2 regions of the Gordonibacter sp. RACS_AR49 genome follow, and region 1 is predicted to be linked to the other one. Evidence: predicted binding sites of a transcription regulator. Region 1 holds the regulator's gene; the other holds the start of a gene.
What was found. Region 1 encodes LexA, which represses DNA repair genes until DNA is damaged. Its sites were predicted from a motif close to CNAACANNTGTTNG; they were not measured.

Region 1 (11,499 bases):
GGGAAGTGCACGACAGTGCTAGCCCCAAGTTGAGTTGCCTTTTGGGGTTGTGCCCAGGTCGGTGCCGGGTGCGAGGTTTCCGTAATCGCCGGATTCGAGGGCCTCGAGCACGGCCGGGTACATGAGGTACGCGGAAACCGCGTTCAGCACCAGCGCGATACTGCATACGGCGATACCGATTATGCAAGACCGTTTAAGTCGCTTCGCTGGCGCGGCGACATCGGTCAACCTGGTAGACAGCGCGTTCAGCTTCTTGAGCGCGATGATGGCGCACACCAGTCCAGCGGTTGCAAGGAACACGCCTCCAATGAACAAAGATACCGGCCCGGCGATGCTTGCCACCATGACGAGGTTCTGGGCCACCTTCAGGTCGCGAACGTCGCGTTCGTTGGGCCGCAGCCTCGGGCCTTGGTTCGGAGGTTCGGAGTATCCGGGTGGCTTAGGTGGCTGATTTTGGTCATCCATAGTCGATTTCGTCCAATCTGTCAAAATATCGCGTCTCTGACCTGCGGTTTTATAAACGAGGCTCTGAGAGCCGTTCTAAGGCCCTATCTTGCCCTTCGACGAGTCCTAGGTCATGGAAACAGGGCGTTTTCTAGCGCTTCGCCCACGCACTATAGCATGCCGTGTCCTTGGGAGCGTTCCGCAGCTTCCAAATCCACCGTAGCGGCATGGAGGCGTTTCAGGCTCTCGTCCAGCTCCTCGCGCTGGTACTCGAGCACGGTCTCTTGCGCCCGCAAGATCGACAGGCGCTCGGCCCGGGTGGTGCCGCCACGCTTGCAGAGGCGCACGAAGTACTGGATGCCCTCGATGGACAGGCCGCTTTTGCGAAGCGCCTCGACCAGGTGCAGTTGGGCAACGTCGGCCTCGGAGAACGTCCGCACGCCGCGCTTGTCGCGATGAAGGTTCGGGAAGAACCCGCACTTGTCGTAATAGCGGATGGTGAAAGCCGAGATTCCCGTCAAGGCGACAACGTCGCCGATGCCGTAGATCGGATCGGCTTGCGTAGCCGGGACGTCAGCGATCCGGCTATTATGTCCCTCGTCGCCCATAGGCCTCCTCGGAATTCGACTTGAGTACGGGCTTAGAGTTACTCTAACCAATAACGATTTTAACTTAGAGTAACTCTAAGTGCAATATGAAAGCCTCGACCTATTCGGAACCGCTATGCGCCGATGCCGCTGCTGCCGAACCCGCCGGCGCCCCGATCGGTAGCAGGAAGATCCCCACACGGTTCAAACACGGCCTCGGCCACGCGCATAATGGCCAGCTGCGCGATACGGTCTCCCCGTTTGATCTCGAAAGGCTCGCGCGGGTCTAGGTTGACGAGGATGGCCTTGATCTCGCCACGGTAGTTGCTGTCGATGAGCCCCGGTGCATTCACGAGCGATACGCCGTTCCTCGCCGCCAACCCGCTGCGCGGCAGGACGAAGCCAGCGTAGCCGGCCGGAATGGCGACGGCAATGCCGCAGGGCACGAGCTTGCGCTCGAACGGCTGCAGCGTCTCGTCGATCGTCGAGCGCAAGTCGACGGCAGCATCGCCTGCGTAGGCGCAGGCAGGCACCGGAAGTTCGGCATCGAGCGCCTTGAGGGGAATCGCGAGGCGATCCATCAGCGCAGCCCCTCGAGGGCGGCTGCGAATTCCTCTACGTTTTGGAAGTCCTTGTAGACGCTCGCGAACCGCACGTAGGCAACATCGTCGAGCTTCGCCAGACGCACGAGAACCATATCGCCAAGTTCCTTTGACCTGATCTCGTTGCAGGAGGCGTTGCGAAGCTCGGTTTCAATACTATCGACGAGCGACGCTATCTGCTCGGGTGAGATAGGCCGCTTCCCGCAGGCAATGAGCAGGCCGCGCATGAGCTTCTGGCGGTCATAGGCTTCGGAGGACCCATCCGCCTTGATAACGATGAGCGGGTTCTCGCCCAAGCGCTCGTAGGTGGTGAATCGACGGCCGCAATCAAGGCATTCGCGTCGGCGCCGGATAGCCGTGCCATCCTCGGAAGGGCGCGAGTCCACCACTTTTGATTCAGGGTTTCCGCAGGAAGGACAGCGCATGAAAGGCTCCTTTGCTCGATTTTGGATCAGCCTAGCATACAAGATATTGTGCTTCAATCCGCATTGTCGATCCCTGCAAAAAAACCGCCCCCTGCGGAAAGGAGGTGGTCCGAAGTGGGTATGGATCTCGGCTTCACCGGTGTTCGACCACGGGGAAAAGGTCAAAGCTCCACCCTTACATGGGTGTCGCCGAGCCCTCCCCCTTCGGCACGGCCAACGTCGAACACCCATCGTGTTGCGGTGAGCGCGTCGAGGAAGCGCTCGTCGTGGGACACGAGCATCAGGGCGCAGGGACAATCGGCCAGCACGTCCTGCAAGGCTTCGACAGAGCGTATATCCAGGTGGTTCGTCGGCTCGTCCATGACGATGAGATGCGGTCGTCCTGTCAGGCCCTGCGCCAACAGGAGCTTGCGCACCTCGCCGGGGCTCAAGTCGTCTCCCTCCAAGATGCGTGCCGGCGGCGAATCGAGCCGGGCGACAATGGAGAGCAGGCGCCCGCGCTCTGCCGGCGCGAGAGCCTTCACCGAGGCGAGAAGGGCGCGCGCCCGGTCACTTCCTATCTCTTGCGGGACGTACACCATGCCCTCTTCCGGCATTTGCCGCAGCACTTCGGCAAGCAGCGTCGATTTGCCTGCACCGTTCCTGCCCACCAGGCCGATGCGGTCGGTGTTGCCCACGTACAGCTGCGGATGGTGCAGCATGCGCCCCTCGCCCAGCGTCAGGGACCCGGCCTCGCATCGGACGAGCACCGTGCGCGCAGCGGGCTCGGCTTCCAGGTCGAGCGCACCCTCGTACACCTTGGCGACGCGAACCTCGGCCATGCGCTTCTCTGCACGCTCGACCTTCTTCCCCATCTGCGACGAGAGCCGTCCGGTCTTGCCATCCTGGCCGGAATAGATGGCCAGCTTGATCTTCGCGCGCCCGTCATGGTCGTGCCGGTCGAGATGCCGAGCCGAACGCCGTGCAGCCGAACGCGCCGCCACCCCGTCTCGACGATTGCTCTCCGTCTTGAGGCGCGCCAGTTCGCGACGGGCATGGGACCGCTCCTCTACGGCAGTCTGGCGGCGTAGGTCTTGCTGCTCCTTCGCCTGAGAGTACGTGCCGGGCACGGTGACAGCACGCCCTCGATCCACGAACACGCACGAGCTCACCAGCCCGTCGAGCAACGCGCGGTCGTGCGAGACGAGAAGGCCCGTCCCGCGATACTCGACAAGCGCACGCGCCACCAATTCGCGGGTTTCGGCGTCGAGGTGGTTTGTGGGCTCGTCGAGCGCAAGCAGCACAGGATCGGCTGCGAGGGCGCATGCTATCTGGATACGCTTGCGCTCGCCATGCGACAGGGTGTCGTAGCGCCATAGCCATGCGTCGTCGATGCCGAGCAGGTAACGCAGGCGCACGGCCTCGGGGCGGTAGTCGTAGGAGAACTCCTCGAGCCCCGTTGGCGCGACATCGGTCGACTGGGCGCAGAACGATCCTGCGACCTGCGGAGAAACGCTTCCTTTCTGGGGCTCGAGCATCCCGCATACGATCTTGAGCAACGTGCTCTTGCCGGCTCCGTTCGGGCCGACCACGCCGGTCCAGCCGGGCGCGAACACGGCGGATGCGTCATCGAGCGCCAAGGCATCGGCGCCGTCGTAGGTATAGGTAAGATGGCGGGCTGAAACGAACATGGAAGGGCCTCCCTTCGAGAGGCACCGGATTCAATGCTTTTCGCGCTGGCAACCTGGCGCCGACGAGACGGCGAGGCTAGGGATAGGAACATCAAGGAACAGCAACGAAAGCGCACCCGGTGCGGAGCTTGCATGACCTGGCGGGTGCCCGAAGGCTTTCGTTAGAACTTCATGTTCCTTGTCTCCTTCTCGAAGGCCGCATTCACAGCAGCCTGTCTGGGATTTCGGTTCAAAGGCAGTCTACCACACGGATCTGCAAGGAGGAAGGGTCCTGCGGGGTGAAAAGGCGATGGAACGGCAGCGCCATGGTGGCGAGGATGCCGCGCAGTCACAGAAATGCAGCATCCAAGGGCGTTCCGAGGTCGCTAGAAGCTGATGAAAATGCTGAGGAAGGCGAAAACGGAGAAGACGCATCCGGCAAGAGCGCCTTGCCACGGCCTCACACGGCCGTAAGCGCGACCTGCCGCACTGCCATGACGAAGAACCCGCGCCATCTCCGTAGCGCCAAGTCTGCGAGCACGGCACGCAGCAGACGGTACCTGACGCGCGTGCGAATGCTGCAGCGGCGCGCAAGCACCTTGGGAACCGCTCCCTGGAAACTCGATGATAGCCCCGGCTGCGGATACACGGTTGAACTCCGGCTGCAGGGCCGACGTGCCATCGAAGGGGCACCGCATCTCGAAATTCTTCATCTTTCTGCCTCCTAGGCCTTGCGTAGAACCTTTGTTCGCATATATAATAGAACGAACAAAAGTTCATGTCAATACGTAATTAAAACATTTGTTCGTTCAAGGGAAAGGAACGGGGCATGTCCGACAAAGTGACGAAACGCCAGAAGGCGGTGCTCGACTGCATCGAGGAGTGCATCCGCGAGAAGGGCTACGGTCCCACGGTGCGCGAGGTCTGCCAAAGCTTGGGCCTTTCCTCCCCCTCGACAGTCCACGTGCACCTCAAAGCACTCGAGGACAAGGGGCTCATCAAGCGCGATCCCCTCAAGTCGCGTTCCATCGCGCTCACCTATCCGCTTGGCGATGCAGAGAGCACTTCCAACGTCATCAAGCCCAGCTTCAACAAGGTGGTGAACGTGCCGCTCGTGGGCAATGTGGCGGCCGGCTCCCCCATCCTCGCCGAGGAGAACATCACCGACACCATCTCGCTTCCCACCGACATCGTGGGCGATGCACCGTCGTTCCTGCTGTCGGTACGGGGCGAATCGATGATCGAGGCGGGCATCAACGACGGCGACTACGTGGTGGTGAAAGAACAACCCGTCGCCAACAACGGCGACATCGTCGTGGCCATCATCGACGACGGCGCGACGGTCAAGCGCTTCTACAAGGAATCCGACCATATCCGCCTGCAGCCGGAGAACTCCGCGATGGAGCCCATCATCACCACCGACTGTTCCATCGCGGGCAAGGTAGTGGCGGTGTTCCGTCGCCTGTAGGCGACGCCTTGCGGGGCCCTGCCGAAGGAGCGAGACGCCCTGTTGGATTACGGCCCCTGCAGGAGAAACGCCGGCCTTGGGATGTGGGGCGCTCGTTCGTCCCGAGACCGACCGGTGATCCGAGATCGCGTCATCCGGTCGCAAACTACTTGGTTAGAGTTACTCTAATCAAGTAGTTTGCAGCTTTCTGAAAGGGACGTGCCTAACGGTCCTTCTCCGCCACGTAGGGGCGAAACAGGCCGGCAAAGGACGGAGCAGCCAACATGACGAGGTGCGTACCGTCCTCCTCGTGCTTTTCCGACAGGATATGGCAACGCTCGTGCGCGAGGGAGACGAGATCTCCCCGGTTGTAGGGAATCACTATGGCGAGATGCTCGTCCTGCGCCGAGGCGACACGGGCGATATGCCCGACAAGCTCGCTTATGCCCTCCCCTGTTGCCGCCGATACGAATTGGGCCTGTGGATGACGCGCCTTGAGAGCATCGAAATGTTCCTTGTCGAGCAGGTCGCATTTGTTGAATACGAGCACGCGAAGCAAGTCTTGAGCTTCGATCTGCCCGAGCACGTCCTCCACCGCAGCGATCTGCGCCTCGTACTCGTCCGACGACGCATCCACCACATGCAGCACGAGATCGGCTCCCGTGATCTCGTCGAGCGTGGACTTGAACGCCTCGATGAGCGTGGTCGGCAGCTTCTGGATGAACCCGACCGTGTCGGTGACGGTGATCTCGCGCCCTTCGGGCAGCTCGAACTTGCGCGTAGTGGAGTCCAGCGTGGCGAACAGCTTGTCGTAGGCCAGCACGTCCGCGTTCGTCAAGCGGTTGAGCAGGCTCGACTTTCCGGCGTTCGTGTAACCGGCCAGCGCCACTTTGAACATGCCGCTCTCGTAGCGGCTCTCGCGCTGGATGGCGCGTACCTCGGCCAGGTGCTTGAGCTCGCGCTTGATGGACGTGATGCGCTTGCGCACCATGCGACGGTCGACCTCGAGCTGGCTCTCGCCCTCGCCGAAGCGCGAGCCCACGCCGCCGCCCATGCGGTTCGAGGCCAAGTGGGCCCACATGCCGCGCAAACGCGGCAGCAGGTACTCGTTCTGGGCGAGCCGCACCTGCAGGCGGCCCTCCTTGCTGGTGGCATGCAGCGCGAAGATGTCGAGGATGAGCGCCGTGCGGTCGATGACCTTCACTTCCTTGCCGACTACCTTCTCGAGGTTCGACTGCTGCGAGGGCGTGAGCTCGTCGTCGAACACCACGAGATCGGCCGCGTGGGCGCGTGCCAGCTCGGCAACCTCCTCGGCCTTGCCCGAGCCGACGAACGTGCGCGGGTTCGGCGCGTCGAGCTTTTGCGTGGTGACGGCCGCAACGTCGGCGCCCGCCGTGTCCACGAGACGCTCGAGCTCGGCAAGCGACGAGGCCAGCGGCCAGGAGGCGCCGGGGCGGTCGACGCCCACCAGCACGGCCTTCTCGCGGCGCTCTTCGGAAACGGGGGTCGCGCCCCGCGTGATTACGGATTCAAATTCAGACATGGAGTCAACCTTTCGAAGCAAGAAGGGACACGCCGGTGCGGATGGCGGCGTGCGGAGACAGTCGGGAGCGGTCGCAACCGCTAGAGAAACGCGTGTGCTGTCTGCATGATAGGTGCTCCGATCTTGAAGGCTCGGCAGGGTCGACCTGCAGAACCGTATCATACCACAAGCTCGCCCTGCTGCGGAAACGCTCAGGCAACGACGCCTCCCACCAAGGACAGCGCCTCGGCTGCCTGGGCCGCGGGGTCAGGGTCGGTTGCATCTATCCAGCGGATGCGCCGGTCCTTGCGGAACCAAGTGCGCTGCCGCTTCGCGTAGCGGTGCGTGGCCGTCTTGATGCGCGTCGCAGCTTCCTCCATCGTCGTCTCCCCGTCGAGGGCGGCGACGACCTCCTTGTACCCGATAGCCTGGGGAGCCGTGATGCCGTCCCGGAATCCGCTTTGCAGCAAATGCGCCACCTCGTCCACGAGCCCGGCGTCGAACATGGCGTCGACGCGCGCGTCGATGCGCGCGTTGAGCGCCGCCGGATCCACGGACAGCCCTATGAAGCATGCCGGTACCAGCTGTGGGATGCTCGCCAGCTTCGCGCGCTGCTCGGCCAGGCTTGTGCCGTCCTCCAACAGCTCGAAGGCGCGCACGACGCGCTTGACGTCGGCGGCGGGCACGATGGCGGCGCTCGCGGGATCGCGCTCGCGCAGCAGCTCCCACAGGGCGTCGGCGCCTTGCTCGCCGGCAAGGCGGTTGTAATGCTCGCGCACAGGATTGCCCGTTTGCTCCCCCTTCGGGAACTCGTAGGCGTCGATGGCCGCGCGCACGTACAGGCCGGTGCCGCCGCACAGCACGGCGCGCCTCCCGCGCGCGGCGATGTCCTCGAAGCAGGCGCGGGCGTATTCCTGGAAGAGGGCCGCCGAGTACGGCTCGCCGGGGTCGGCGAGGTCGAGGCCGTGGTGGGGCACAAGCCGCTCGTCGGGGGCGAGCTTGCCCGTGCCGATGTCCATGCCGCGGTACACCTGCATGGAATCGGCGCTCACCACCTCGCCATCGAGCGCGAGGGCGACGGCCTGCGCAAGGGCGGACTTGCCCGAGGCTGTGGGGCCGACGATGCAGACGACGGGGTCAGCGCCCATCCGCCGCCTCCGCGGGCGGCACGGCAACGCCCGCCACCTCGCCTGCCAGGTACCACGTCTTCGCCTCGTCGATGCGCACGCGCACCGTGGTACCGGCCAGCTCCTCGATCGAGGCGCCTTCGGGCAGCGGCGCATGCACGGTCTGGTTCTTCGGGCTCTTGCCCGCGAGCAGGCCCGCATCGCGCTTGGAAGCGCCCTCCACCAGCACGTCAACCGTGCTCCCCAGGTCGACCTGGTTCGCCTCGAAGGCCCGCTTCTGCACGAGATCGACCAGACGGTCGAACCGCCCCTGGATCACGTCGCGTGGCGTGGGATCGTCGACCGAGGCGGCAGGCGTGCCCTCGCGCTTGGAGTAGATGAACGTGAACACCTGGTGGTAGCCCACCTCGTCCACAAGGCGGTACGTGTCCTCGAAGTCCTTCGCCGTCTCGCCGGGGAACCCCACGATGATGTCGGTGGAGAGCGCGATCTCCGGCAGTGCCTCGCGCAGCTTGCGCACGAGCTCCAGGTAATGGGCGCGCGTGTAGCGGCGGTTCATGGCGGCGAGCACGGCATCGGAGCCGGACTGCACGGGCAGGTGCAGCGCCGGCATGAGCGAGCGCAGCGTGCCGAACCTGCCGATGACCTCGTCGGTGAGGTCCTTCGGATGGCTCGTCGCGAAGCGCAGGCGCTCGATGCCCGTGGCGTCGAGCGCATCGAGCACGGCCGCGAAGCGGGGCGAGCCGTACAGGTCGCGGCCGTAGGAGTTCACGTTCTGGCCCAGAAGGGTGATCTCCTTCACGCCGGCGGCCACGTAGCCCTCCGCCTCGGCTACGATATCCTCGAGCGGGCGCGACTTCTCTCGGCCGCGCACGTAGGGCACGATGCAGTACGAGCAGAAGTTGTTGCAACCCTGCGCGATGGGAAGCCAAGCGGCCCACGCGTGCTCGCGCGCCGTCGGCAGCTCCGAGGCAAACGACGAACCGGCGTCGAGCACCTCCACGTGATGGCCCCCCTCGTCGAGCGCCTCTTCCAGCAGTCGCGGAAGCGAGCCCAGGTTGTGTGTGCCGAACACCACGTCCAGGTGCGGCAGCTCATCGACGAGCTTCTGCCCGTCGCGCTGCCCGATGCAGCCGCCCACGGCCACGACGCGCTTGGACAGCGGGGTGCCGGCGCGCAGCGGAGTATTCTTGAGCGAGGCCACCTGACCGTAGAGGCGCGTGTCGGCGGCTTCGCGCACGCAGCACGTCATGAACACAACGAGGTCGGCATCCTCGATGGCATCGACGGGCAGCGCGCCCAGGCCTTCGAGCATGCCGGCGACGCGCTCGGAATCGTGTTTGTTCATCTGGCAGCCGAACGTGCGGATACAGAACGCGAGGTTCGTGAACGGGGTATGCGTGTGCATGGCGATCCTCAGTGCGCAGGGGCGGACGGGGCGGCTTCCGCTTCCCCGCCGGCAGCGGGCATGGAGACGCCGCGCGTGTAGCGCGGTTCGACTGCGAAGCGAATGGCCGTGCGGTACTCGCCGTCGATAACGATGTCCGCAAAGGAGGGCACGCAGGCGATCTCGATGCCCACGGGCGACAGGAAACCGCGCGAGATGGCGATGGCCTTCACGGCTTGGTTCACCGCTCCGGCCCCGACGGCCTGTATCTCCACGCCGACGCCGTCCTTCACCATGCCGGCGATGGCTCCGGCCACGGAAGCGGGCGACGATTTCGATGAAACCTTCAGGCAGCCGATGTCCGGCTTGTGCTCGGGTGCGGTCATGCATATCCTTCGTCGTTTGAGTACGTTGCTCGTGCGTTTGGCGTGCGTTCAATATGCGTGCGGCGCCCGCGCGCCGCTTTTTCACGGTACCGTTATTCTAGCTATTAATGGTATGGCGTGCAACCTGCGGATATGGCCGTTCGCCGACCAGGCGGCGCAGCTTATGCGGAACTTAGCGGAGCATGCTCACGGGGATATGGATGCGGATGCCGTCCTTGCCCACGCGCACCTCGGGCTGCACGTCGGGCTCCAAGTAGTAGCGTTGCGCGACGTCGCGGTAGGCGGCGGCCACCTGGCCCGCGAAGTCGTCCAGATCCTCGCGGGCCAGCTTGAGACCCCGCGCGTCTTCGGAGGCGGACGGTGCGACGGTGCGCGGGGCTGCAGGCTCGGGAGCGTCGTTGTCGATGCGCACGCGGTCGAGCAGAGGGGACAGCGGCGCTATCTCGCCGTCCAGCACGCGGCGCGCCGAACGCTCGGACAGGGCGAGCCCCAGCGACCCGGCTATGCCCGCGAGCTCCGCCGGGTCTGCGGCGAGGGCCAGGCGCTTGCACACGGGCAGCTCGTCGGCATGCCCGAACGCGCGCGATGCCGCCGTGAGCGACGAGAGGCCGAACGCGTAGAGCGTGGCCACGACGTCGGTCACGGAGCCCAGGTAGACGGTGCAGTCGCGGCGGCACTCGAGAGCGAACTCGCACACGGTGCGCAGAATGTTCTTCGGCCCCCGCACGGCCACGGTCCCCGCGTCGGTGCGCTCGAAGACGGGAAAGCTGGACTGGTCGGCCTTCTCCCCCACGCGTGCCAGGTCTGTCTCCACGACGAACGAGGAACCCAGACCTGCATCCGAGGCGGCTATGCGCGCCGTCTCGGCGTTCACGGCGATGGAGTACAGGGCCATGCCGCGGCCGTGCACGCCCCACTTGTCCAAGTGCATGGTATCGAGCTTGGAGGTGACGCGCGGCTCGAACACCCGCTCGTGCAGAGCGGGCGGAACGCCGTCGCCGTCGTCCACCATGACGATGCGCCGGCGGCCGCCCTCGCGGGACACGGCCGCGAACACGCTCTTGGCATGGGCGTCGCGCGCGTTGCGCAGCATCTCGATGACGATGTCCTCCGTGGAGCGGATGTCGTGGGCGGCTTGCCGCCGCTCGGCCTCCGCGCTCCTCAAACGGACGAAACCATCCCCGAGGTCTGCCTCGACCCGGAGATGGCTGTCGCCGCTGACGTTCTCTATGAAGGCTTCCAGCGAGCCGTCGGCCATGCCGGGGTCGCCTTACTTCGCGACGCCGACCGCGCGGCTCTCGCGGATGACCACGACCTTCACCTGGCCGGGGTACTGCATCTCGTTCTCTATGCGGTGCGCGATGTCGTGGGCGAGCACGGTCGTGGCGGCCTCGTCCACCACCTCGGGCTCCACCATCACGCGCACTTCGCGACCGGCCTGGATAGCGTAGGTGCGCTCCACGCCCTTGTAGGAGTTCGCGATCTCCTCGAGCTTCTCGAGGCGCTTGATGTAGGCGTCGAGCGTCTCCTTGCGGGCGCCGGGGCGGGCGGCCGACACGGCGTCGGCGGCCTGCACGAGCACGGCGAGCACGCTCGAGGGCTCCACGTCGTTGTGGTGCGCCTCGATGGCATGGACGATGTCCTGCTTCTCGCCGAAGCGGCGCGCCAGGTCGGCGCCGATGACGGCATGGCTGCCCTCGACCTCGTGGTCGACGGCCTTGCCCAGGTCGTGCAAGAGCCCTGCGCGCTTGGCCGGGATGGGGTCGAGCCCCAGCTCCGCGGCCATGACGCCCGAGAGGTAGGCCACCTCGAGCGAGTGGTTCAGCACGTTCTGGCCGTAGGAGGTACGGTAGCGCAGGCGGCCGAGCGTGCGCACGAGCTCGGGATGCAGGTCGTGGATGCCGGTGTCGAAGGCGGCCTGCT
Region 2 (17,318 bases), on a different contig from region 1:
AACGACCGCGCCTATCTCTACCGGCTGGGCTACGAGGCGGGTCCGCTCGCGTTCGCAGGCGAGCGGTTCTACGTGCGCCCGCTGCTCAAGAACTTCTCGTTCGGCTCGCGCTACTTCCTGCTGGGGCTGTCGGCCGACCGCTTCGCGTTCGTGCACGGCGACTTCGGCTCGCTCGACCGCGTGGAGATGCCTGCCGACGTGCTGGACGAGTTCAGCGAGGAATTCCCCCTCGTGTACGACGGCCACGAGGGCGCGCTCGACTACTCGTCGCTCGAGAACCATATGCCGCCCTACCACGGCTACAAGTCGCGCAACGACGTGCGGAAGGAGGAGGCTGGGAAGTTCTTCCAGCACGTGAACAAGGTGGTGACGGAGTACCTGGTGCAGGGAACGGAGCTGCCGGTCATCCTGGTGAGCCTGCCCGAGCACCAGGCCGCCTTCCGCCGCATCTCCACCGTGCCGCGCCTTTTGGACGAGGGCATAGAGAAGGATATCGGCGGCATGGAGGCGCCCGAGCTGCTGGCCGACGCCAAGGCCGTCATCGAGCACGTGCGCGAGGCGCGCGCGGACGAGCTGCTGGAGAAGCTGGGCGACGCCGCACCGCACGGCGGCGGCTCCACCGACCTCCCGGCCATCGGGCTGGCGCTCGTCGAGCGCAAGGTGCGCGCGCTGTTCGTGGCCGAAGGCGCCTACATCCCTGGCGGTTTCGACGACGAGACCGGTGAGGTGTTCCTGTTCGAGCGCGAGCCGCACGGCCGCTTCCAGGGCCCCGAGCTGGCCGACGCGTTCGCCCGCGCGGCGCTCGCCCAGGACGCCGAGGTGTTCGAGCTCGCCCCTGAGAAGATCCCCGGCGATTCCGGCATGGCGGCGCTGTACCGGTACTGATCGAGGCGGGCCCCCTGGCGCCGAGCCAGGGGGCCGGGTTCGGCCGCATCGGGTTCCGCGAAGCCCGCCGCGCAGGGTCGGTCGCACGTTCGGCGGCATCACCACGACGCGCCGCACCTCTCGTAGGCATCCTCCTCGACGCACGGGGCATGCGGTGCTGTGGACGAAAAGGGGCAGTTTTCTTTATTCTGGATAAAAGATAGTCAAAACACCGGGGGTGCTACCAGGTGTTTCGCGAACACTGCATTCGCCATCCCTTGGTTTCCGTCCGAAATCTATAGATTACCGTGCCTTTTTGCCCCTTATGCATTCAGTCATATATCGAAGCGCTGTAGGCATGCGCAAGGCGTTTTTCGCATACGGCACGATCCGCTTCACCGTCCATGCGTCAAAGGGGACGTCAGGGCACCCGTATCGTGGATCGGCGCCCTCCCGCCACCTACCCGCTTCGCGTGAAACATTCGTTCGCTGCGCGGTTCAGGCGGCGGGACGCGCCTCCGTGCGCTACAATGTCCCCGACGAACACGACGCGCGCCGCCGCGGCGGCGCTTCTTCGCAGAGGACGCCTATGGAACGCACGAGCATCCCCTACCGCACGCTCGACCCCGAGGTCGAGGCCGCCATCCGCGCCGACCGGAAGGCGGGACGGCGGCACCCGCGCGCCTTCGATGACGCCGACGTCGTGCGGCGCGAGCCGAAGCCCCACGACGAGGCCACGCTCGCCCGCCCGGCGTTCGCGCGCGACATCGAGAAGATCCTGAACGTGCCCGCGTACAACCGCTACGCCGACAAGACGCAGGTGTTCTCGTTCGTGGAGAACGACGACATCTGCCGGCGCGGCCTGCACGTGCAGCTGGTGAGCCGCATCGCGCGGGGCATCGGCAGCCTGCTGGGGCTGAACTGCGAGCTCATCGAGGCCATCGCGCTCGGGCACGACGTGGGCCACACGCCGTTCGGGCACGCCGGCGAGCGCTACCTGTCGCAGTGCTACCACGCGCGCACGGGGCGCTTCTTCAACCACAACGTGCACTCCGTGCGCGTGCTCGACCGGCTGTACCGGCGCAACGTGAGCCTGCAGACGCTCGACGGCGTGCTCTGCCACAACGGCGAGTTCGCCCAGCAGGTGCTGCGCACGGGAAACACCGCCTCCTTCGACGAGCTCGATGCGTTGGTGGAAGCCTGCACGGCCGACGAGGGCGCCATCGGCCGGCTGCGTCCCTCCACGCTCGAGGGCTGCGTCGTGCGCGTGGCCGACATGATCGCCTACGTGGGCAAGGACCGCTACGACGCCATCGAGCTGGGCGTGGTGGACACGCTCGACGCGTTCGAGTCGGACTACCTGGGGCGCGACAACGCCCGCATCATCAACAACCTCACGGTGGACATCGTGAACGAGAGCTACGGGACCGACCGCATCGCGCTCTCCGAGGCCGCCTTCAACGACCTCAAGCGGGCGAAGCGGCAGAACTACGAGCTCATCTACGCGCGCGAGGGCATGGCGGGCAACGACGGCAACGTGGTGGGCGCCATGTTCGAGGAGCTCTACGCGCACCTGCTCGGCGACCTCGTGCGCGGCGACGAGGGTTCGCCGGTGTTCCGTCACCACGTGCGCAGCCTGGCCGCCCGCTCCGCCACCATAACGCCCGAGGAGTACCTGGCCGGCGAGCCGAACCAGATCGTGGTGGACTACCTGGCGTCCATGACCGACCGCTACTTCACGTCGCTGTTCGCCCACCTGATCCCCGAGAGCCCCCTGCGCACCGTCACCCGCGGCTACTGCGCCGACCTAGGATGAGCCGGAAGAGGAAGACCGAAGGCGACCCTTGGCCGCCGGGCGATCTCGGCGCGGCAGTATCGCGTGTCGGGAGGCGGTGCGCTACACTGGGGGCTTCCCACTGATCGGAGGTTCCATGAAGCTCGTCATCGCATCCGACCTGCACGGCGCGGTGCCGGCCGTGCGCGCGCTAGCCGCGCGCATCGAGGCCGAGGCGGCCGACCGCGTGCTCCTGCTGGGCGACCTGCTGTACCACGGGCCGCGCAACGACCTGCCGGAGGGCTACGCGCCCCGGGAGGTCGCGGCCGTGCTGAACGGCATGGCCGCGCGCATCACGGCCGTGCGCGGCAACTGCGACGCCGAGGTCGACCAGATGATGCTCGACTTCCCCTGCCTGGCCGACTACGCCCTGGTGGAGGCCGACGGGCACCTGCTGTACCTCACCCACGGCCACGTGCCGCGCATGACGCCCGACGACCCGCCCGCGCTCGCGCCCGGCAGCGCGCTCCTCACCGGCCACACCCACGTGAAGGCGCTCGAAGACCGCGGCGGCGTGCTGTTCGCGAACCCCGGCAGCACGTCTATCCCGAAGGACGGCGCGGCGGGCTACGCCGTGTACGAGCACGGGGCGTTCGCGCTCAAGTCGCTCGCCGGCGAGACGCTCGCGGAAGGCGGCTGGTAGGCCGGCCGTGCGGCGCCGTTCTGCGGTGCGCGGCGCCACGGTCGTCGGCGCATGCGGATCGCGGCTTTTCCGGAATTTTCCGTTTCCCTGTCACACGCGGGGTCGCAGGAGCGTCCAATGCACCAGAGGGCGCGGGCGCGCCCGCCTCGGCCGTACAGGCCCCGCGCAACGGCCCGTGTCCCGACCTGACGGCGAGAACGAGAGAGGAACCGCATGACCGACGAGAACGCATTGATCGACGCCGCGCTCGCAGGGGACGAGAAGGCCCTGGGCAAGCTGTTGGCGGGCGTGCAGGACCGGGTGTTCAACCTGGCGCTGCGCATGCTGGGCACCGTGCCCGACGCCGAGGACGCCACGCAGGAGGTGCTGGTGAAGGCGTGCACGCGCCTGTCCGGGTTCCGCCGCGAGAGCGCGTTTTCCACCTGGGTGTTCCGCATCGCGCTCAACCACCTGGCCACCTACCGCAAGGGCCTGTTCGCCCAGCGGCCCGTGAGCTTCGACGTATATGGAGAGGACATCGCCTCGGGTCGCGAGCGCGACGTGCCCGACCTGGCCGGCGGCGCGGACAGGAGCCTGCTGGAACGCGAGCTGAAGGTATCGTGCATGCACGGCATGCTGCAGTGCCTGGACGTGGAGGGGCGCAGCGCGTTCGTGCTGGGCACCATGTTCAAGATGGACAGCCGGGCCGCGGCCGACGCGCTCGGCATCACGCCCGAGGCGTACCGCCAACGGCTTTCTCGCGCGCGGGCGCGCATGGCCGAGTTCCTCACAACCTACTGCGGCGTGGCCGGCGGGCCCTGCCGCTGCGCGCGGCGCGTGGACTACGCCATCGCCACGCACCGCATCGACCCCGCCCGGCCCGACTTCCAGGCGCTCGAGGAGCTGGCCGAGGATGCCGCCGAGGGCCGCGCGGCAGGTGCGCAGCCCGCCGCGGGCGCAGGCGCCAGGGTACCGTCGGCCGAGGCGCGCACCGACGCCATGGAGCTCCTCGACGACGCATCGGGCGCGTTCGCGTCGCTGCCGCGCTACCGCTGCCCCTCCGACGCGGCCGCATTCGCCCGCAGCCTCGTGGCCTCGGACGTGTTCGCGCAGGCGGTGTCCGAATGACGGCCGAGAGGGGCGCCGGGGTCGATGCCGGGATGGGCGCGGCGCTCGCCTACCTGGCCGAGCTGGAGGCCCACAACGACCGCGCCTGGTTCGCCGAGACGAAGGCCGAGCGGGCCCGTGCCCTTGCCGCCTTCGACGGCCTGGTGGCCGACGTGCAGCAGCGCGTGGGCGCGTTCGACCCTGCCGTGCTGGGCCACGACCCGAAGAAGCTCACGTTCAAGCTCACGCGCGACACGCGCTTCTCCAACGACAAGTCGCCCTATAACCCGTCGCTGCGCGCCCATGTGGGGCCGGCGGGCAAGCTGCCCGTGCCCGTGGGCTACTACCTCATGGTCAGGCCGGGCGGCCGCTCGTTTCTGGGAGGCGGGCTGTTCGCGGCCATGTTCAGGGACGCCACCGACCGCGTTCGGCGCGCCATCGCAGCGGACGGCGACGCCTGGGAGCGCGTCGTGGAGGGCCTCGCGCCCCTGCAGGTGGAGGGCGAGGCGCTCAAGCGCGTGCCGCAGGGCTTCGACGCGGCGCACCCGCAGGCCGGCTGGCTCAAGTTCAAGAGCTGGTACCTGGAGCTGCCCGTGCCCGACGAGGACGTGGCCGCGCCCGGCTTCGCCGAGGCGGCCGCGCGCGAGTTCGAGCGGATGAAGCCGCTGAACGACTTCCTCAACCGCGCGCTCGAGGGCTTCGAGATGCCCGCGCGCTAGGGGCCGACCCCCGTCTCGGCGCGGCTTCGGCCGGACTGGGACGGGGATCGGCCGCGCCGGGGCGCATCAGGCGCCTCGGCCTCCGGGCGGCGGAGGCTCCGGCGATCCCGCCGCCTCGCCGAACCCGGAGCCCCCGGCATGCTCCCCCGGCCTGCGGCCGCGGTGGGCGCGCGCCTTGTCCTCGTACATGCGCTCGTCGGCGCGGCGGTGGGCCTGCATGATATCCTCGCCCGCCTCCCGCACCGCCCACCCCACGGACAGCGACAGGGATCGGCCGGCCACGCCCACGGCGGCGCAGGCGGCGCGCAGGTCGTCGGCGATGCGGCGTCCGGCGCGCTCGTCCAGCTCGAAGCAGCAGACGGCGAACTCGTCGCCGCCCACGCGGTACACCGGCCCCAAGCCCCCGCAGCACGAGGACACGACCCCGGCCGCCGCGCGGATGAGCTCGTCGCCCTCCGCATGTCCCAGCTCGTCGTTCACCGCCTTCAGCCCGTCGACGTCGACGGCCACGACCCCGGCCACCCGGACACCCGTGCGGTTCCAGTTCGCCACGTCCACCTCGAACGCGTTGCGGCTCTTGAGCCCCGTCAGGTAGTCCGTGTTCGCCAGGTCGCGGTAGGCGGGGTTCGAGATGCGCCTGAACAGCACCACCGACACGGCCACGGCCACGAGGCAGAACGCGACCCCTATGAGCGGCGTGCCGATGCGCACCGTGCGGAACGTCTCGAACTGGCGCTCGGCATCGAACTCGATGCCCACGACGCCCACGACGCTCCCCTCGTCGTGGATGGGATAGTACGACACGAAGATGTGCCCCCAGTCGGTCGACTTGATGTCAGTCGGGTAGACCACCTCGTCGGCCAGGGCGCGTTCCATATCGCCGACGATCTCCTGCTCGATGGGATCGCCCGGGTTGCGGAAATCGTCGCTTTCCGAGGGGAGCCCGTCCACGAGGTAGACGAGCGTGCCGTCGGCCGCGCGCTTCGCCGTGTAGAGATAGCGCACGCCGGTGGCGGCCTTGACCTCCTTGAACGACTCCTTCATCTCCCGGTAGGCAGGACGGGCCGGATCGTCGTCGCCATCGACGTCGTCAGCACCCTCGATGACGAGGAACGTGGACTTGTCCAGCGCGTCCTCGACGTACCCGTAGATGCTGTCGGAGCGCTCCTTGAGCGTGGATATCATGTCCCGGTAGGTTATCTGGTAGTTGAACACGTACACGCACAGAAACGACAGCGCGACGACGACGGCCGCGACCATCGACACCTGGACGTCGACCCGGCTCCAACGGCCGGGGCCCCGCGTTCTCTCCTGTCCCATGCGCCGCTCCCGCCTTTGCCTCGCCAGGGCGCCCGCTGTGCCAGCTCCCCCAACCTTCGATGATCGCGATTGTACCCCATCCGGGCCCCGCGAGACGCGCGGGAGCGGCCAGGATGCGGAGAAGGCCCGTGTTCTACGCAAGGGCGGCGCGGGATGAGACGGGCGGGGCCCTGAGGCCGCAGCGGGGGACCCGGGCAGGGGCGCTAGCGGCCCGACAGGCGGCGCTCGGTGCGCTCGCCCAGGTCGATGAGCTCCTGGCGGCCATGGATGCCGCACTTCGCGTAGATGCGGCGCAGGTGGGTGTCCACCGTGCTCTTCGAGATGTAGAACTCGGCGGCGATGCGCTCGCCCGTGCGGCCCTTGAGCGCGAAGGGCAGGATCTCGGCCTCGCGTTTGGACAGGCCGTGCTCGGCGGCAATGAGCGAGCACGCGTCGTCGAAGCGGTCGGCGTCGCGCGCGATGACGGACAGCGCCCGGAAGTCGCGCTCGGTGAACAGGAACAGGAAAGCGTAGAGCGCCGCGAGGCCGGCGCAGGCCACCACGACAGAGGGCGTCTGCTCGGTGCCGGCCACCACGTCGATGACGTTGCCCAGCGCCACGCCGGCCATCTCGCCGGCGAACAGGGCCGTGAAGCCGCGGGCGAACGACTGCGCCGCATCCTGCCCCGTGATGCGCGCCATGACCAGGAACAGCGACACGAGCACGGCCGACAGCCCCAGGTACCCTGCCAGCACGATGGCCTCGCCCGGCACGCCGAAGTCGCCGAGCACGGGCACGAACAAAAACCCCGCCATCATCACGAGCGCGGCCAGCCGGTACACGTCGTCGAGCGGCCCCTCGGGCTCTGCGGGTGCGCCGTCGTCGGCGGCTGCGGCGTCCGGCGCCGCAGCCCGGCCCGTCTCGAGGTCGAGGCCCCCCGTGGCCAGAAGCTGCAGCGCCGCAATGCAGAACAGCACGAGCAGCAGCAGCGTCGCAGGGAAGGTGGGCGTGGAAGCCATGCCGGGATCGGAGCCGTACGTCTCCATGAAGCCCGCCGCCAAGCCGAACAGCACGGTGCCTGCCGCCATCTTGAACGAAAGGCGCGCCGTCTGCGCCCGCTCGGCAGGCGTGGCCAGCAGCGCCCGCAGCGACAGCGGAGACTTCGGGGCTTCGGCGCCCCGCACGGCACGGGGCGTGGACGCAGCACCGGCGGCAAAGGCGGCCGAGGCAACCTGCACGGTCTCGGCCCCTGCAGCCCTGCCGGCCGCAGGGGCCTCGTCATCGCGGGCGCCGGCGCCGGCCTCCGCAACGCCGCCTCCCGCATCGCGACCGCCCCTGTCGGGCTGGGAGCCCGCGCAGACGAGCGCCTGGAGCGCCCAGGCGCTGCCCAGCGGCAGCAGCTTCAGCAAGAAGGCGGCCCCCTCCACCGGCACCGTTGCCATGGCGAAGCAGGCCGTGGCGCCCACGGCCGAGCCCACGAACACCGCCGGCAGCGCACGGGCCAGCGGCTGCCCGCCCAGCGCGCGGCCCCAAGCAGCCAGCATGAGCCCGGCGGGCAGGCCCACGAGCGCGCTCTCCAGCGCAAGGCTCGCGGGAGCCGGATTCCCGGCGAGCGCCGGCACGATCGAGCCCACCACGAGCAGCACGGCGTAGCACCACAGAAGAGGCCGCGCGAGCAGCGCCCCGCGCGCCTTGGAGGAGGCCACGCGCAGGAGGCCGAACGACGCTATCATGAACAGCAGCGTGCCGAACAGGTCCGCTCGCTCGAACGACAGGATTCCCTCGCCGAACGCCCGGTTCGCGCCCATGTAGAACAGCGAGAAGACGAAGCCCTGGTTGCAGGCGAACCCTGCGACGGCGCGCAGGGAGGCCCTGCCGCCACGGCGATGCGCGCCCATGCCCGGGCCTCCTTTCCCCTGCGGATACCGAAAGCCCCATGATAGCGCATGCCGGCGCGCGGCCGGCCCCGCAGCGGGCGCACCCGCAAAACGAGCACGGACGAACGTGCGCGTCCGGTAAACGCCCCCGAAACGGCCACGCGCCCGTGCGGTTGCACGGGCGCGTGGCCGAGCGCGAGGAGGGAGTTCGCGCTCGAGGGAAGGAGCAGCGCATGCGCTTGCGCGCAGCGCACGGGATGACGGGTTAGGCGGCCTTGCGGGCGCGCACCTTCTTCGCGGCCTTGGGCTCGTCGCCCTCGGCGTCGTCGCCGGAGGCGTCCTCGTCCTCGGACTCCACGATCTCGACCTCGTCGTCAGCACTCTCGACCTTCTTGTCGCCGCCCAGGCCCTCGCGCAGGTTCTTCACCGTCGAGCCCAGCGCGGCGCCGAGCTTCGGCAGGTTCTTCGGGCCGAAGATGAGCAGGATAACGCCGAGGATGATGAGCAGTTCGGGCATGCCCATACCGAGGATCTTCATAGTACGCCTCCAATGCGCGGGGATTCGCCCCCATCGGTTTCAACAGCTCCGCAGTATGGACCGGCGCGCGCCGCCCGGCTATCGTGCAGACGGCTGATTTTCGTCATGCAGCCTGCGCGCAGCGTGTCACGCAGATGGAGTACTCGCGCGTTTCCCCTGTTCTAGACGTCGGCGAGCAAGCCTCCCGCCAAGTAGCCCATGACAGAGGCCATCATGAGCCCGCGCGTCCAGCCGCTCGAGTCCCCCAGGCAGCGCAGGCCCCGGATGCTCGTGCGGAAGCCCTCGTCCATCTTCACGCGGTTGCTGTAGAACTTCAGCTCGGGCGAGTACAGCAGGGTCTCGGGGGCGGCGAAGCCGGGCACCACCTTGTCCACGGCCAGCATGAAGGCCAGGATGTTCGTCATGGCGCGGTAGGGCATGGCGGCCGTTATGTCGCCGGCCACCGCGTCTCCCAGCGTGGGCGCCACGTTGCTGCGCCGCAGCTCCTTGTCCCAGGTGCGCTTGCCGTCCAGGATGTCGCCCAGACGCTGCACGAGGATGCGCCCGTCGCCCAGCATGTTCGTGAGCTCGCCCACCTTCTGCGCGTAGGCGATGGGCTGGTCGAACGGCTCGGAGAAGTTGTGCGAGCACAGGATGGCCAAGTTGGTGTTCGCGGACTTCCGCTCCTTGTACGAGTGGCCGTTCACCACGGCCAGGCCCCCGTCGTAGTTCTCCTGGCTCACGAACCCGCCGGGATTCTGGCAGAACGTGCGCACCTTGTTCTTGAAGGGCTTGGGATAGCCGATGAGCTTGCTCTCGTACAGCACGTCGTTCACCGTGCGCATGACCTCGTTGCGCACCTCCACGCGCACGCCGATGTCCACGGGCCCCGGGCCGTGGGCTATCCGGTGCTCGCGGCACATGCGCTCCAGCCAGTCGGCCCCACGCCGGCCGGTGGCCACCACCGTATGGCGGGCGCGCAGCTCGTAGGCGCCCTCGGGGCCCTCGGCCACCACGCCCGTGCAGGCATCGCCCTCCACGAGCACCTGCGTGCACGTGGTGCGGAAGCGCAGGTCAACGCCCGCGTCGGCCAGGTGGCGCTCGAGGCGCGCGTACAGCTCGCGCGCCCGCTCCGTGCCCAGGTGGCGCAGCGGGCAGTCCACGAGCTTGAGGCCCGCCTCGATGGCGCTCAGACGTATGCCGTCCACCTCCGGGCGCGGGCCGGCACCCTCCACGCGGCCGTCGGCGCCGAACGCCAGATACACGCCGTCCACCTCTCCGATGGCCGCCTGCACGGCCTCGTGGCCGATGAGGTCGGGCAGGTCGCCGCCCACCTCGCTCGAAAGCGACAGCTTGCCGTCCGAGAACGCTCCCGCACCCGAGAACCCCGTGGTGATGCGGCACGGATCGCAGCCGGCGCACGGCCCGCCCGCCTGCTTGGGGCACACGCGATCCTCCACGGCCAGCCCCTTGTCCAGCATGACGATGCTCCCCGCGAATCCGCACTCGACAAGGGCGAGCGCGCAGAAGATGCCGGCAGGACCGGCTCCTACGATGACGACGTCGATATCCTGTGCGCCCATGGCGCGCCTCCTTCGCTTCCCTGCACAGCACCGCGACCGCGCGGCCGCGCCCTTCCCGCATTGTAGCGCACGCCCCGCTCCTGCCGGCGTGCGAGCCGCACGCCGCATCCTTGCCGTAAGCCTCCGCGTCGAAAGACCGGCCCGCCGCCCCGAGCCGGTCCGCCCGCTCCGTGGTCGAGGGCTCGCGGCCCCTGCGCATCCGGGGCCGGCGCACCGTGGAGAATCGTTGCAGGAGCTGTGGGGAAGGCGTGTGAGCGATGTGATGCTTCGACAGGTTTCAACCAGACCCGCCGCCTCGAACGTTGCCGTTTCGTTACCATCTATGCCGGCGGCTGCAAACACCCTCGAAACGAACCCGACACAGCCGTGGAAAGGATGCTGCACCATGGCATCGCGCACCCTTTCGGCAGCGCCCGCATACCTAGCGGCGCTCGCCTTGCTGCTCTTGCTCTCCCTGCCTGCCGGCCGGGCAGAAGCGGCCCCGGCGACAACGGTCGCCCCGTCGGCGGCAGCCCTCGATCGCGCAGGGGCAGACGACGAGAGCCTGCCGTTGGCTCGCACGGCCTCCCCCTCGCCCCTTCCCTCCCCCTTGTCGTTTCTCGCCGCATCGCTCTCGGCAGGCGAGCCCGCCCCACCCGCGGCCGACACGGCGGCATCCCCGGCACCCGACCTGCAGGTGCTCGCCACGGCCCAGGCCGTCTACGAGCAGCAACAGGCCGAGCGGGCGGCGGCCGCGGCCGCGCAGCGCACCGACAAGGTGCTCGCCTACGACCCGGCCCTCATAGCCGCCATTGGGAACCAAAGCGCCGGCGGGCATGCCGTGTGCTGCCCCGGCTACGCCTGCGCCTACGGCGACGCCGTGCTCACCGGGAAGGCCAACGACCACGCCGCCTACGGCTGCGGCTGCTGCACGTGGCCCGGCTGGGGCGGTGGGAACTCGTCGTTCCGCTCCCTCGGCTCCGACGCGGCGCTCCTGCGCGAGGCCTACGACGAGATTGCAGCCGGGCGCCCCACGGTCGCCCACGTGTCCGGCCCGTACGGCGAGCACTGGATCTGCCTTATCGGCTACCGCGACGCGCAAGACCCCGACGCGCTGACGCTGGACAACTTCGTGGCGCTCGATCCCGCGAACGGCCGGGAGATCGTGGCCTCCTACCGCTACGTGCCCTACGGCGACGCTTGCCAGCACGTGAGCGACCTGCGCTAGCAAGCACCCGAAACAAAGGGCGCTCCCGTTTCCTGCTTCGGCGCACGTCGCGTGCGACAGGCGCTCGGCGCTTGCGCCGCCTCCTGCGGCCGACGCCCGTCACGCGGACTCTGCCTTCCGGCGCCGGCTCCCCGGCGCCCGTGCGCCGCCCTCCGCAGCGCCCACCCGCCTCCCCGCCCGTCGCCCACGGACGGTCCAGCCGACGGCGCCGTCCCCGGTCGGTCAGAACAGCGGCAGCGTGGCCTTCGGCAGCAGTGGCATAGTGCGCTCGGTCACGACGTCGCCCGGCCGCAGGACGTCGCAGAGCATCGGCGCGGCCGGATCGTAGCGCGCGAGGCGCCAGGGCGCGCCGTCCCCCGCCCGCGCGGCCCCTGGACCGCGCCGCGCCGCACATCCGCCTACCCGGCCTTCGCCGTTGCCCGCGGCGTCCTTCCCCGGATAGCCGTCCGGGCTCGGCGGCCCCGGCTCGACGCCCGCCCGTTGCGCGCCCGGATTCGCATAGCAGTATACGCAGCCGTTGGCGCACGTATCGTAGGTTCCAATGTCCACGCTCGGCGCGCAGCGGCACGCCCCCGGCGCCGCCGGCGAGCCAGCCCGCGCATCCACCCCGGCCACGCGCGCGACGAGCGCCGCATCAATGCAGCCGGCTCCCGCCAGGCCAGCCCGCGCAAGGGCCGCATCGCCGCAGCCGCCCACCTCCATGCCGTGCACGGCGCCTATCTCGGCCAGCCGCAGTGCGAGCGCCGCCTTCCGCCCCTCGGGCACGCCGAAGAGGCCCAACGCTTGCATGCGGGACGCGATCTTGGGGTACACGTCCAGGAAGCTCAACCGGCACGCGTGCGTGAAACCCTCCAGCTTGCGGGCGAACGTCTCGAAGTAGTGCAGGTGGTGCTCCTCGGTGTAGCGTCCGCCGGGGCCGCCGAGCAAGATGGGGCTGTAGCGCCACACCACACGCTCGGTGCCCAGGACGCGCGCAAGCTCGCGGAACGTCTCCACGAGCTCCGCCTTGCGCGGCAGCCCCGCCTCCACGTCGGCGCCGTAGGCGTTGAGCGTGAACTGCACAAAGTACGGGGCGGGCGCCGCACGCTCCAGGCGGGCAGACTGCGCGAGCAGCGGCTCGGGGTCCTTCGTCCAGAACGCCAGGCAGTCCACCGCCCCTGCGCCGAGCGCCACGCGGCTCACCTGCGTGCGGCTCATAGGGTTGCGCACGAACGCGTACCCCTCCTCCAGACGGTTCAGCATCCAGTCCATAAAGAACCGGGGTATGTCCGTGCGCCGCGATGCGCTGACGATCACGCGCAGCCTCCTCCCGCAAAACAGCGTGCTTTCCGAACATACCATAGAATACGGCAATGGGCAAACATTTGTTCTGACTCCCTGCTTGACCCCGCTTGGCGCACAATCGGCTGATTGGCACAATCTGACGACCTTTACGTGCGGTTGTCCTCGAAGCAGCTGCTCGACGCGCGGGGCATACGGTGCCGTGGACAAAAAGGGGCAGTTGTCGTTATTCTGGATAAAGATAATAAAAACACCGGGCCTGCTACCAGGCGTTTCGCAAACGCCGCATTCACCACCCCTTGATTTCCGTCCAAAATCTATAGACTACCGAGCCTTATTGTCTATTACTTTTTCAGGCATATATTGAATCGCCGCAGGCATGAGCAAGGCGCTTTGCGCATGCGGCACGATCACGATCGTCGACTATGCGTTAAAGGGGAAGTCGGAGCATTTGCCCCCACTAAAGCAGCCGTAGCGTCCCTTCGGACTGACTGCCAGGGCGCGGTCCTCCGACCTACGAGGCGGCCACCCCCCCGCCCGGAAAACAACGGGGACCCCGGCTTGGCGCCGAGGTCCCCGAGAAGAGCGTCTCTTTCCGCAGGAAGATCTAGAACAGTCCCTGGATCATGATGAACAGCGGCGCGAACGTCAGCGACACGATGGTCATCAGATTGATGAGGATGTTCATGGACGGGCCCGAGGTGTCCTTGAACGGGTCGCCCACGGTGTCGCCCACGACGGCGGCCTTGTGGGCCTCGGAGCCCTTGCCGCCGTGATGGCCCTGCTCGATGTACTTCTTCGCGTTGTCCCACGCACCGCCGGCGTTGGACATGAAGATGGCCATGAGCATGCCCGTGGCCACGGCGCCGGCCAAAAAGCCTCCGAGCATGGCCGGGTTGAAGCAGCCGATGGCCACCGGCACGATGATGGCAAGGCAGCCGGGAAGCATCATCTCGCGCAGCGCGGAGGAGGTGGAGATGGCCACGCACTTGTCGTACTCGGGCTCGGCCTCGTAGGTCATGATGCCCTTGATCTCGCGGAACTGGCGGCGCACTTCCTCCACCATGGCGTGGGCCGCGCGCGACACCGCGCCCATGGTGAGGGCCGCGAACATGAACGGCATCATGGCGCCGATGAAGATGCCGGCGACGATGAGCGGGTCGGTGAGCGTCAGCTCGAAGTTCGGGATGGCATGATGCATCGTGGCCTGGTAGGACACGAACAGCGAGATGGCCGACAGGCCCGCGGACGCGATGGCGAAGCCCTTCGCGATGGCGGCCGTCGTGTTGCCCACGGCGTCGAGGGCGTCGGTGCGGTCGCGCACCTCCTCAGGCAGGCCCGCCATCTCGGCGATGCCGCCCGCGTTGTCGGCCACGGGGCCGTAGGCGTCCACGCCGATGGTGATGGCGGTGTTGGACAGCATGCCCGTGGCGGCCAGGCCCACGCCGAACAGGCCCACGGCGATGCCGCCCTCGGCCGACGCGAGCGGGAAGGCCATGTTGCCGAACGTGTAAGCACCGATGATGGCCAGCGCCACCAGCACGATGGGGGCGATGGTGGACAGCATGCCCGTGCCGATGCCCTCGATGATGACCGTTGCCGCGCCCGTGTCGGCCGCGTCGGCGATCTTATGCACCGGCTTGTACTTGTCGGAGCAGAAGTACTCGGTGATCTTGCCGATAGCGAGGCCCGCCACCAGGCCGCAGAGCACCGAACCGAACAGCCACAGCGGCTGCGCGTCGACGGACTGCGTGCTCCATACGTAGAACAGGCAGAAGATCACGACGATCTCGATGCCGGCCGCGACGTAGGTGCCGCGGTTCAAGGCCTTGTGCAGTGCGGCGCCTTCCTTGGCACGCACGGCGAACAGGCCGATGATGGACGTGATGATGCCGCAGCCGGCGATGATGACCGGGGTCACGAGCGCCCACACCAGGTCGCCCGTGGCGAAATAGCCGCCCAGCGCGCCGAAGGTGGCCGCCAGGATGGTGGGGGCCAGGATGGCGCCCGTGTAGCTCTCGAACAGGTCGGCGCCCATGCCCGCGACGTCGCCCACGTTGTCGCCCACGTTGTCGGCGATGGTGGCCGGGTTGCGCGGATCGTCCTCGGGAATGCCCGCTTCGACCTTGCCCACGAGGTCGGCGCCCACGTCGGCCGCCTTCGTGTAGATGCCGCCGCCCACACGGGCGAACAGCGCCACGGCGGAAGCGCCGGTGGCGAAGCCCTCGACCATGCCGATGTTCGTGTGCATGAGGCCGGCCAGCTCGGCGTTGATGTCCACGCCCACGGCCATGCCAAATACCATGGCGATGAGCCACAGCGACAGGCCCAGCAGCGCGAACGACGCCACGCACAGGCCCATGGTCAGGCCGGACTTGAAGCTGATGTTCAACGCCTTGGCCACCGACTCCTCGGCGGCGTGGGCCGTGCGGGTGTTGGCGCGCGTGGCCACGTGCATGCCGACGTAGCCCGCGGCAGCCGACATGACGCCGCCGGTGACGAACGCGAGCGCCGTGATGGGCGACAGCGCCACGGCCATGACGATGGCGACGATCACCATGAAGATGACGAGCAGCTTGTACTCGCTCATGAGGAACGCCTTGGCGCCCTGCTGGATCTTCAGCGAAATGTTGTTCATCTTGTCGGGACCCGGGTCCTGCTTGAGCACCCAGGAACCCAGGTAGCCCGCCATGCAGATGCCAATCAAGGCGCACACGGGGGCCATCCATGCGACTGCAGTAGTCACGTGTCTTCCTCCTTGGTTCGACCATTACTGACGATGCTGCCTTCGCACCGGGCATTGAGGTGGGAAGATAGCAACTGTCTCATTTTAGGGGATTCGGAGATAATGTGAAGGGGAAATCGAGGTTTTCTGGAGATACGTTCCAATCGGCCTGCTCGACGGTTACGGTTCTCCCCTGCGCGGGCCGCTCGCCAGAGCCTGCGGTGCGGCCGGCGGGAAAACCGGTATGATTGAGTATCCCTTCATGCACGCGGACGGGCATCGTGTCGAACGGGCATCGTCTTTCACCAAGGAGAACCTATGACCGAGCGGCAGACCCGCCTTGCCGTCCCGACCGGGCCCTCATCCGCCTCGCGGCCATCCAAAGCGCCTGCGCGCCCGCGCGCCCTGTCGCTCGTCGCCGCCCTGGCCGGCTTCCTGGCCGCCCTCGGCCTGTGCCTTTATGCCGCAGCCGGCCTCGTCGAGGCGCCCTGGCCGCAAACGGCCTTCACGGCCCTGCTGCTGGCCGCCTGCGGCTGCGTGCCGCTTGTGCGCGGGCATGCTCCGGGCATCGACGGCAAAGCGGCGGGCGCGATGCGGCCCCTCGCCGTAGCGCTTGCCGTGCCCGCGGGCTTCTACCTGTTGGAACGGCCTTGGAACAACGCCCTGCTCGCCATGGACCCCTACTATGCGGCGGCGAACCTGTGCGTGCTCGCGTTGCTCCTCGCCGTCGTGTACTTCGCCGGGCAGCGCTCGCGCGCGTCCGTCAGCCTGTTCCTGGCCGCGTGCTTCCTGGCCGGCACGGCGAACCACTTCGTGATCGCGTTCAAGGGGCAGCCCATCGTGCCGGCCGACCTGTTCGCGCTCTCGACGGCCGCATCGGTGGGGTCCGGCTACACGTTCGCGCTCGACGAACGGCTCCTGGAGGCTGCCGCCGTGCTCGCCCTGTGCCTCGCGGCGCTCTCCCTCCTGCCGAGGGCGACGGTCTCGCCGCGGCGGGTCGCGGTGAACGCGGCGTGCGCCGTGGCCGTGGCAGCATGCTTCGGCTGGTGGCTGGGCTCCTACGACCTGGAGGAGGCGTACGCGTGCACGGTGGACGTCTGGGGCGTGAAGGAGTCGTACGCCGAGCAGGGCTCGGCGCTCTGCTTCCTTAAACGCGTGCAGGACCTAAGCCCGGCAGAACCGGACGGCTACGACGCCGACGACGTGGCCGCGCTGATCGGCCGTCTCGGCGGCGCGCCCGAGACAGCCGGCAAAACCGAAGCCCCTACCGTGATAGCCGTCATGAACGAGACCTTCTCGGACCTCTCGCGCTATCCCGGCCTCGCCGGTACCGGCGCCCGTCCCGCGCACTACTACGAGATTGCCGCGGAAGCGCTCGAAGCGGGCGACGCGTACGTGTCGGCGCTCGGCGGCGGCACGTGCAACAGCGAGTTCGAGTTCCTCACCGGCTCGAGCATGGGCCATCTCGGCGGCGGCGTGTACCCCTATGTGCTGTACGACCTCGACGGCGCCGAGAGCCTCGTGTCGTACTTCTCCGGGCTTGGCTACGCGACCCATGCCGTCCACCCGGCCGAAAGCACGAACTGGCGCCGCGACCGCGTGTACGACCAGCTGGGCTTCGACGAGTTCGCCGACCAGTCCGCGTTCGAGGGCGCCGACACGCTGCGCGGGCTCACCACCGAC

Region 2: a site for LexA is predicted at 12,987-13,000, ahead of LB310_RS09260 (DUF1848 domain-containing protein). Genes of this name have one in related genera too.

The regions. Positions count from the first base shown of each region.
Region 1 is NZ_JAIUDM010000013.1:197-11,695, forward strand. It holds gene LB310_RS14565 (hypothetical protein) at 19-465, opposite strand; gene LB310_RS14570 (MerR family transcriptional regulator) at 615-1,052, opposite strand; gene dut (dUTP diphosphatase) at 1,166-1,612, opposite strand; gene nrdR (transcriptional regulator NrdR) at 1,612-2,058, opposite strand; gene LB310_RS14585 (ATP-binding cassette domain-containing protein) at 2,220-3,728, opposite strand; gene lexA (transcriptional repressor LexA) at 4,537-5,175, shown strand; gene hflX (GTPase HflX) at 5,378-6,697, opposite strand; gene miaA (tRNA (adenosine(37)-N6)-dimethylallyltransferase MiaA) at 6,889-7,824, opposite strand; gene miaB (tRNA (N6-isopentenyl adenosine(37)-C2)-methylthiotransferase MiaB) at 7,814-9,211, opposite strand; gene LB310_RS14610 (stage V sporulation protein S) at 9,220-9,549, opposite strand; gene LB310_RS14615 (ATP-binding protein) at 9,749-10,834, opposite strand; gene rny (ribonuclease Y) at 10,847-11,499, opposite strand, start outside.
Region 2 is NZ_JAIUDM010000005.1:2,078-19,395, forward strand. It holds gene LB310_RS09210 (hypothetical protein) at 1-885, shown strand, start outside; gene LB310_RS09215 (deoxyguanosinetriphosphate triphosphohydrolase family protein) at 1,454-2,680, shown strand; gene yfcE (phosphodiesterase) at 2,796-3,341, shown strand; gene LB310_RS09225 (RNA polymerase sigma factor) at 3,555-4,448, shown strand; gene LB310_RS09230 (DUF2461 domain-containing protein) at 4,445-5,146, shown strand; gene LB310_RS09235 (GGDEF domain-containing protein) at 5,213-6,466, opposite strand; gene LB310_RS09240 (helix-turn-helix transcriptional regulator) at 6,670-8,343, opposite strand; gene LB310_RS09245 (twin-arginine translocase TatA/TatE family subunit) at 8,588-8,860, opposite strand; gene LB310_RS09250 (NAD(P)/FAD-dependent oxidoreductase) at 9,022-10,422, opposite strand; gene LB310_RS09255 (hypothetical protein) at 10,808-11,629, shown strand; gene LB310_RS09260 (DUF1848 domain-containing protein) at 11,852-12,925, opposite strand; gene LB310_RS09265 (sodium-translocating pyrophosphatase) at 13,518-15,635, opposite strand; gene LB310_RS09270 (LTA synthase family protein) at 15,954-17,318, shown strand, end outside.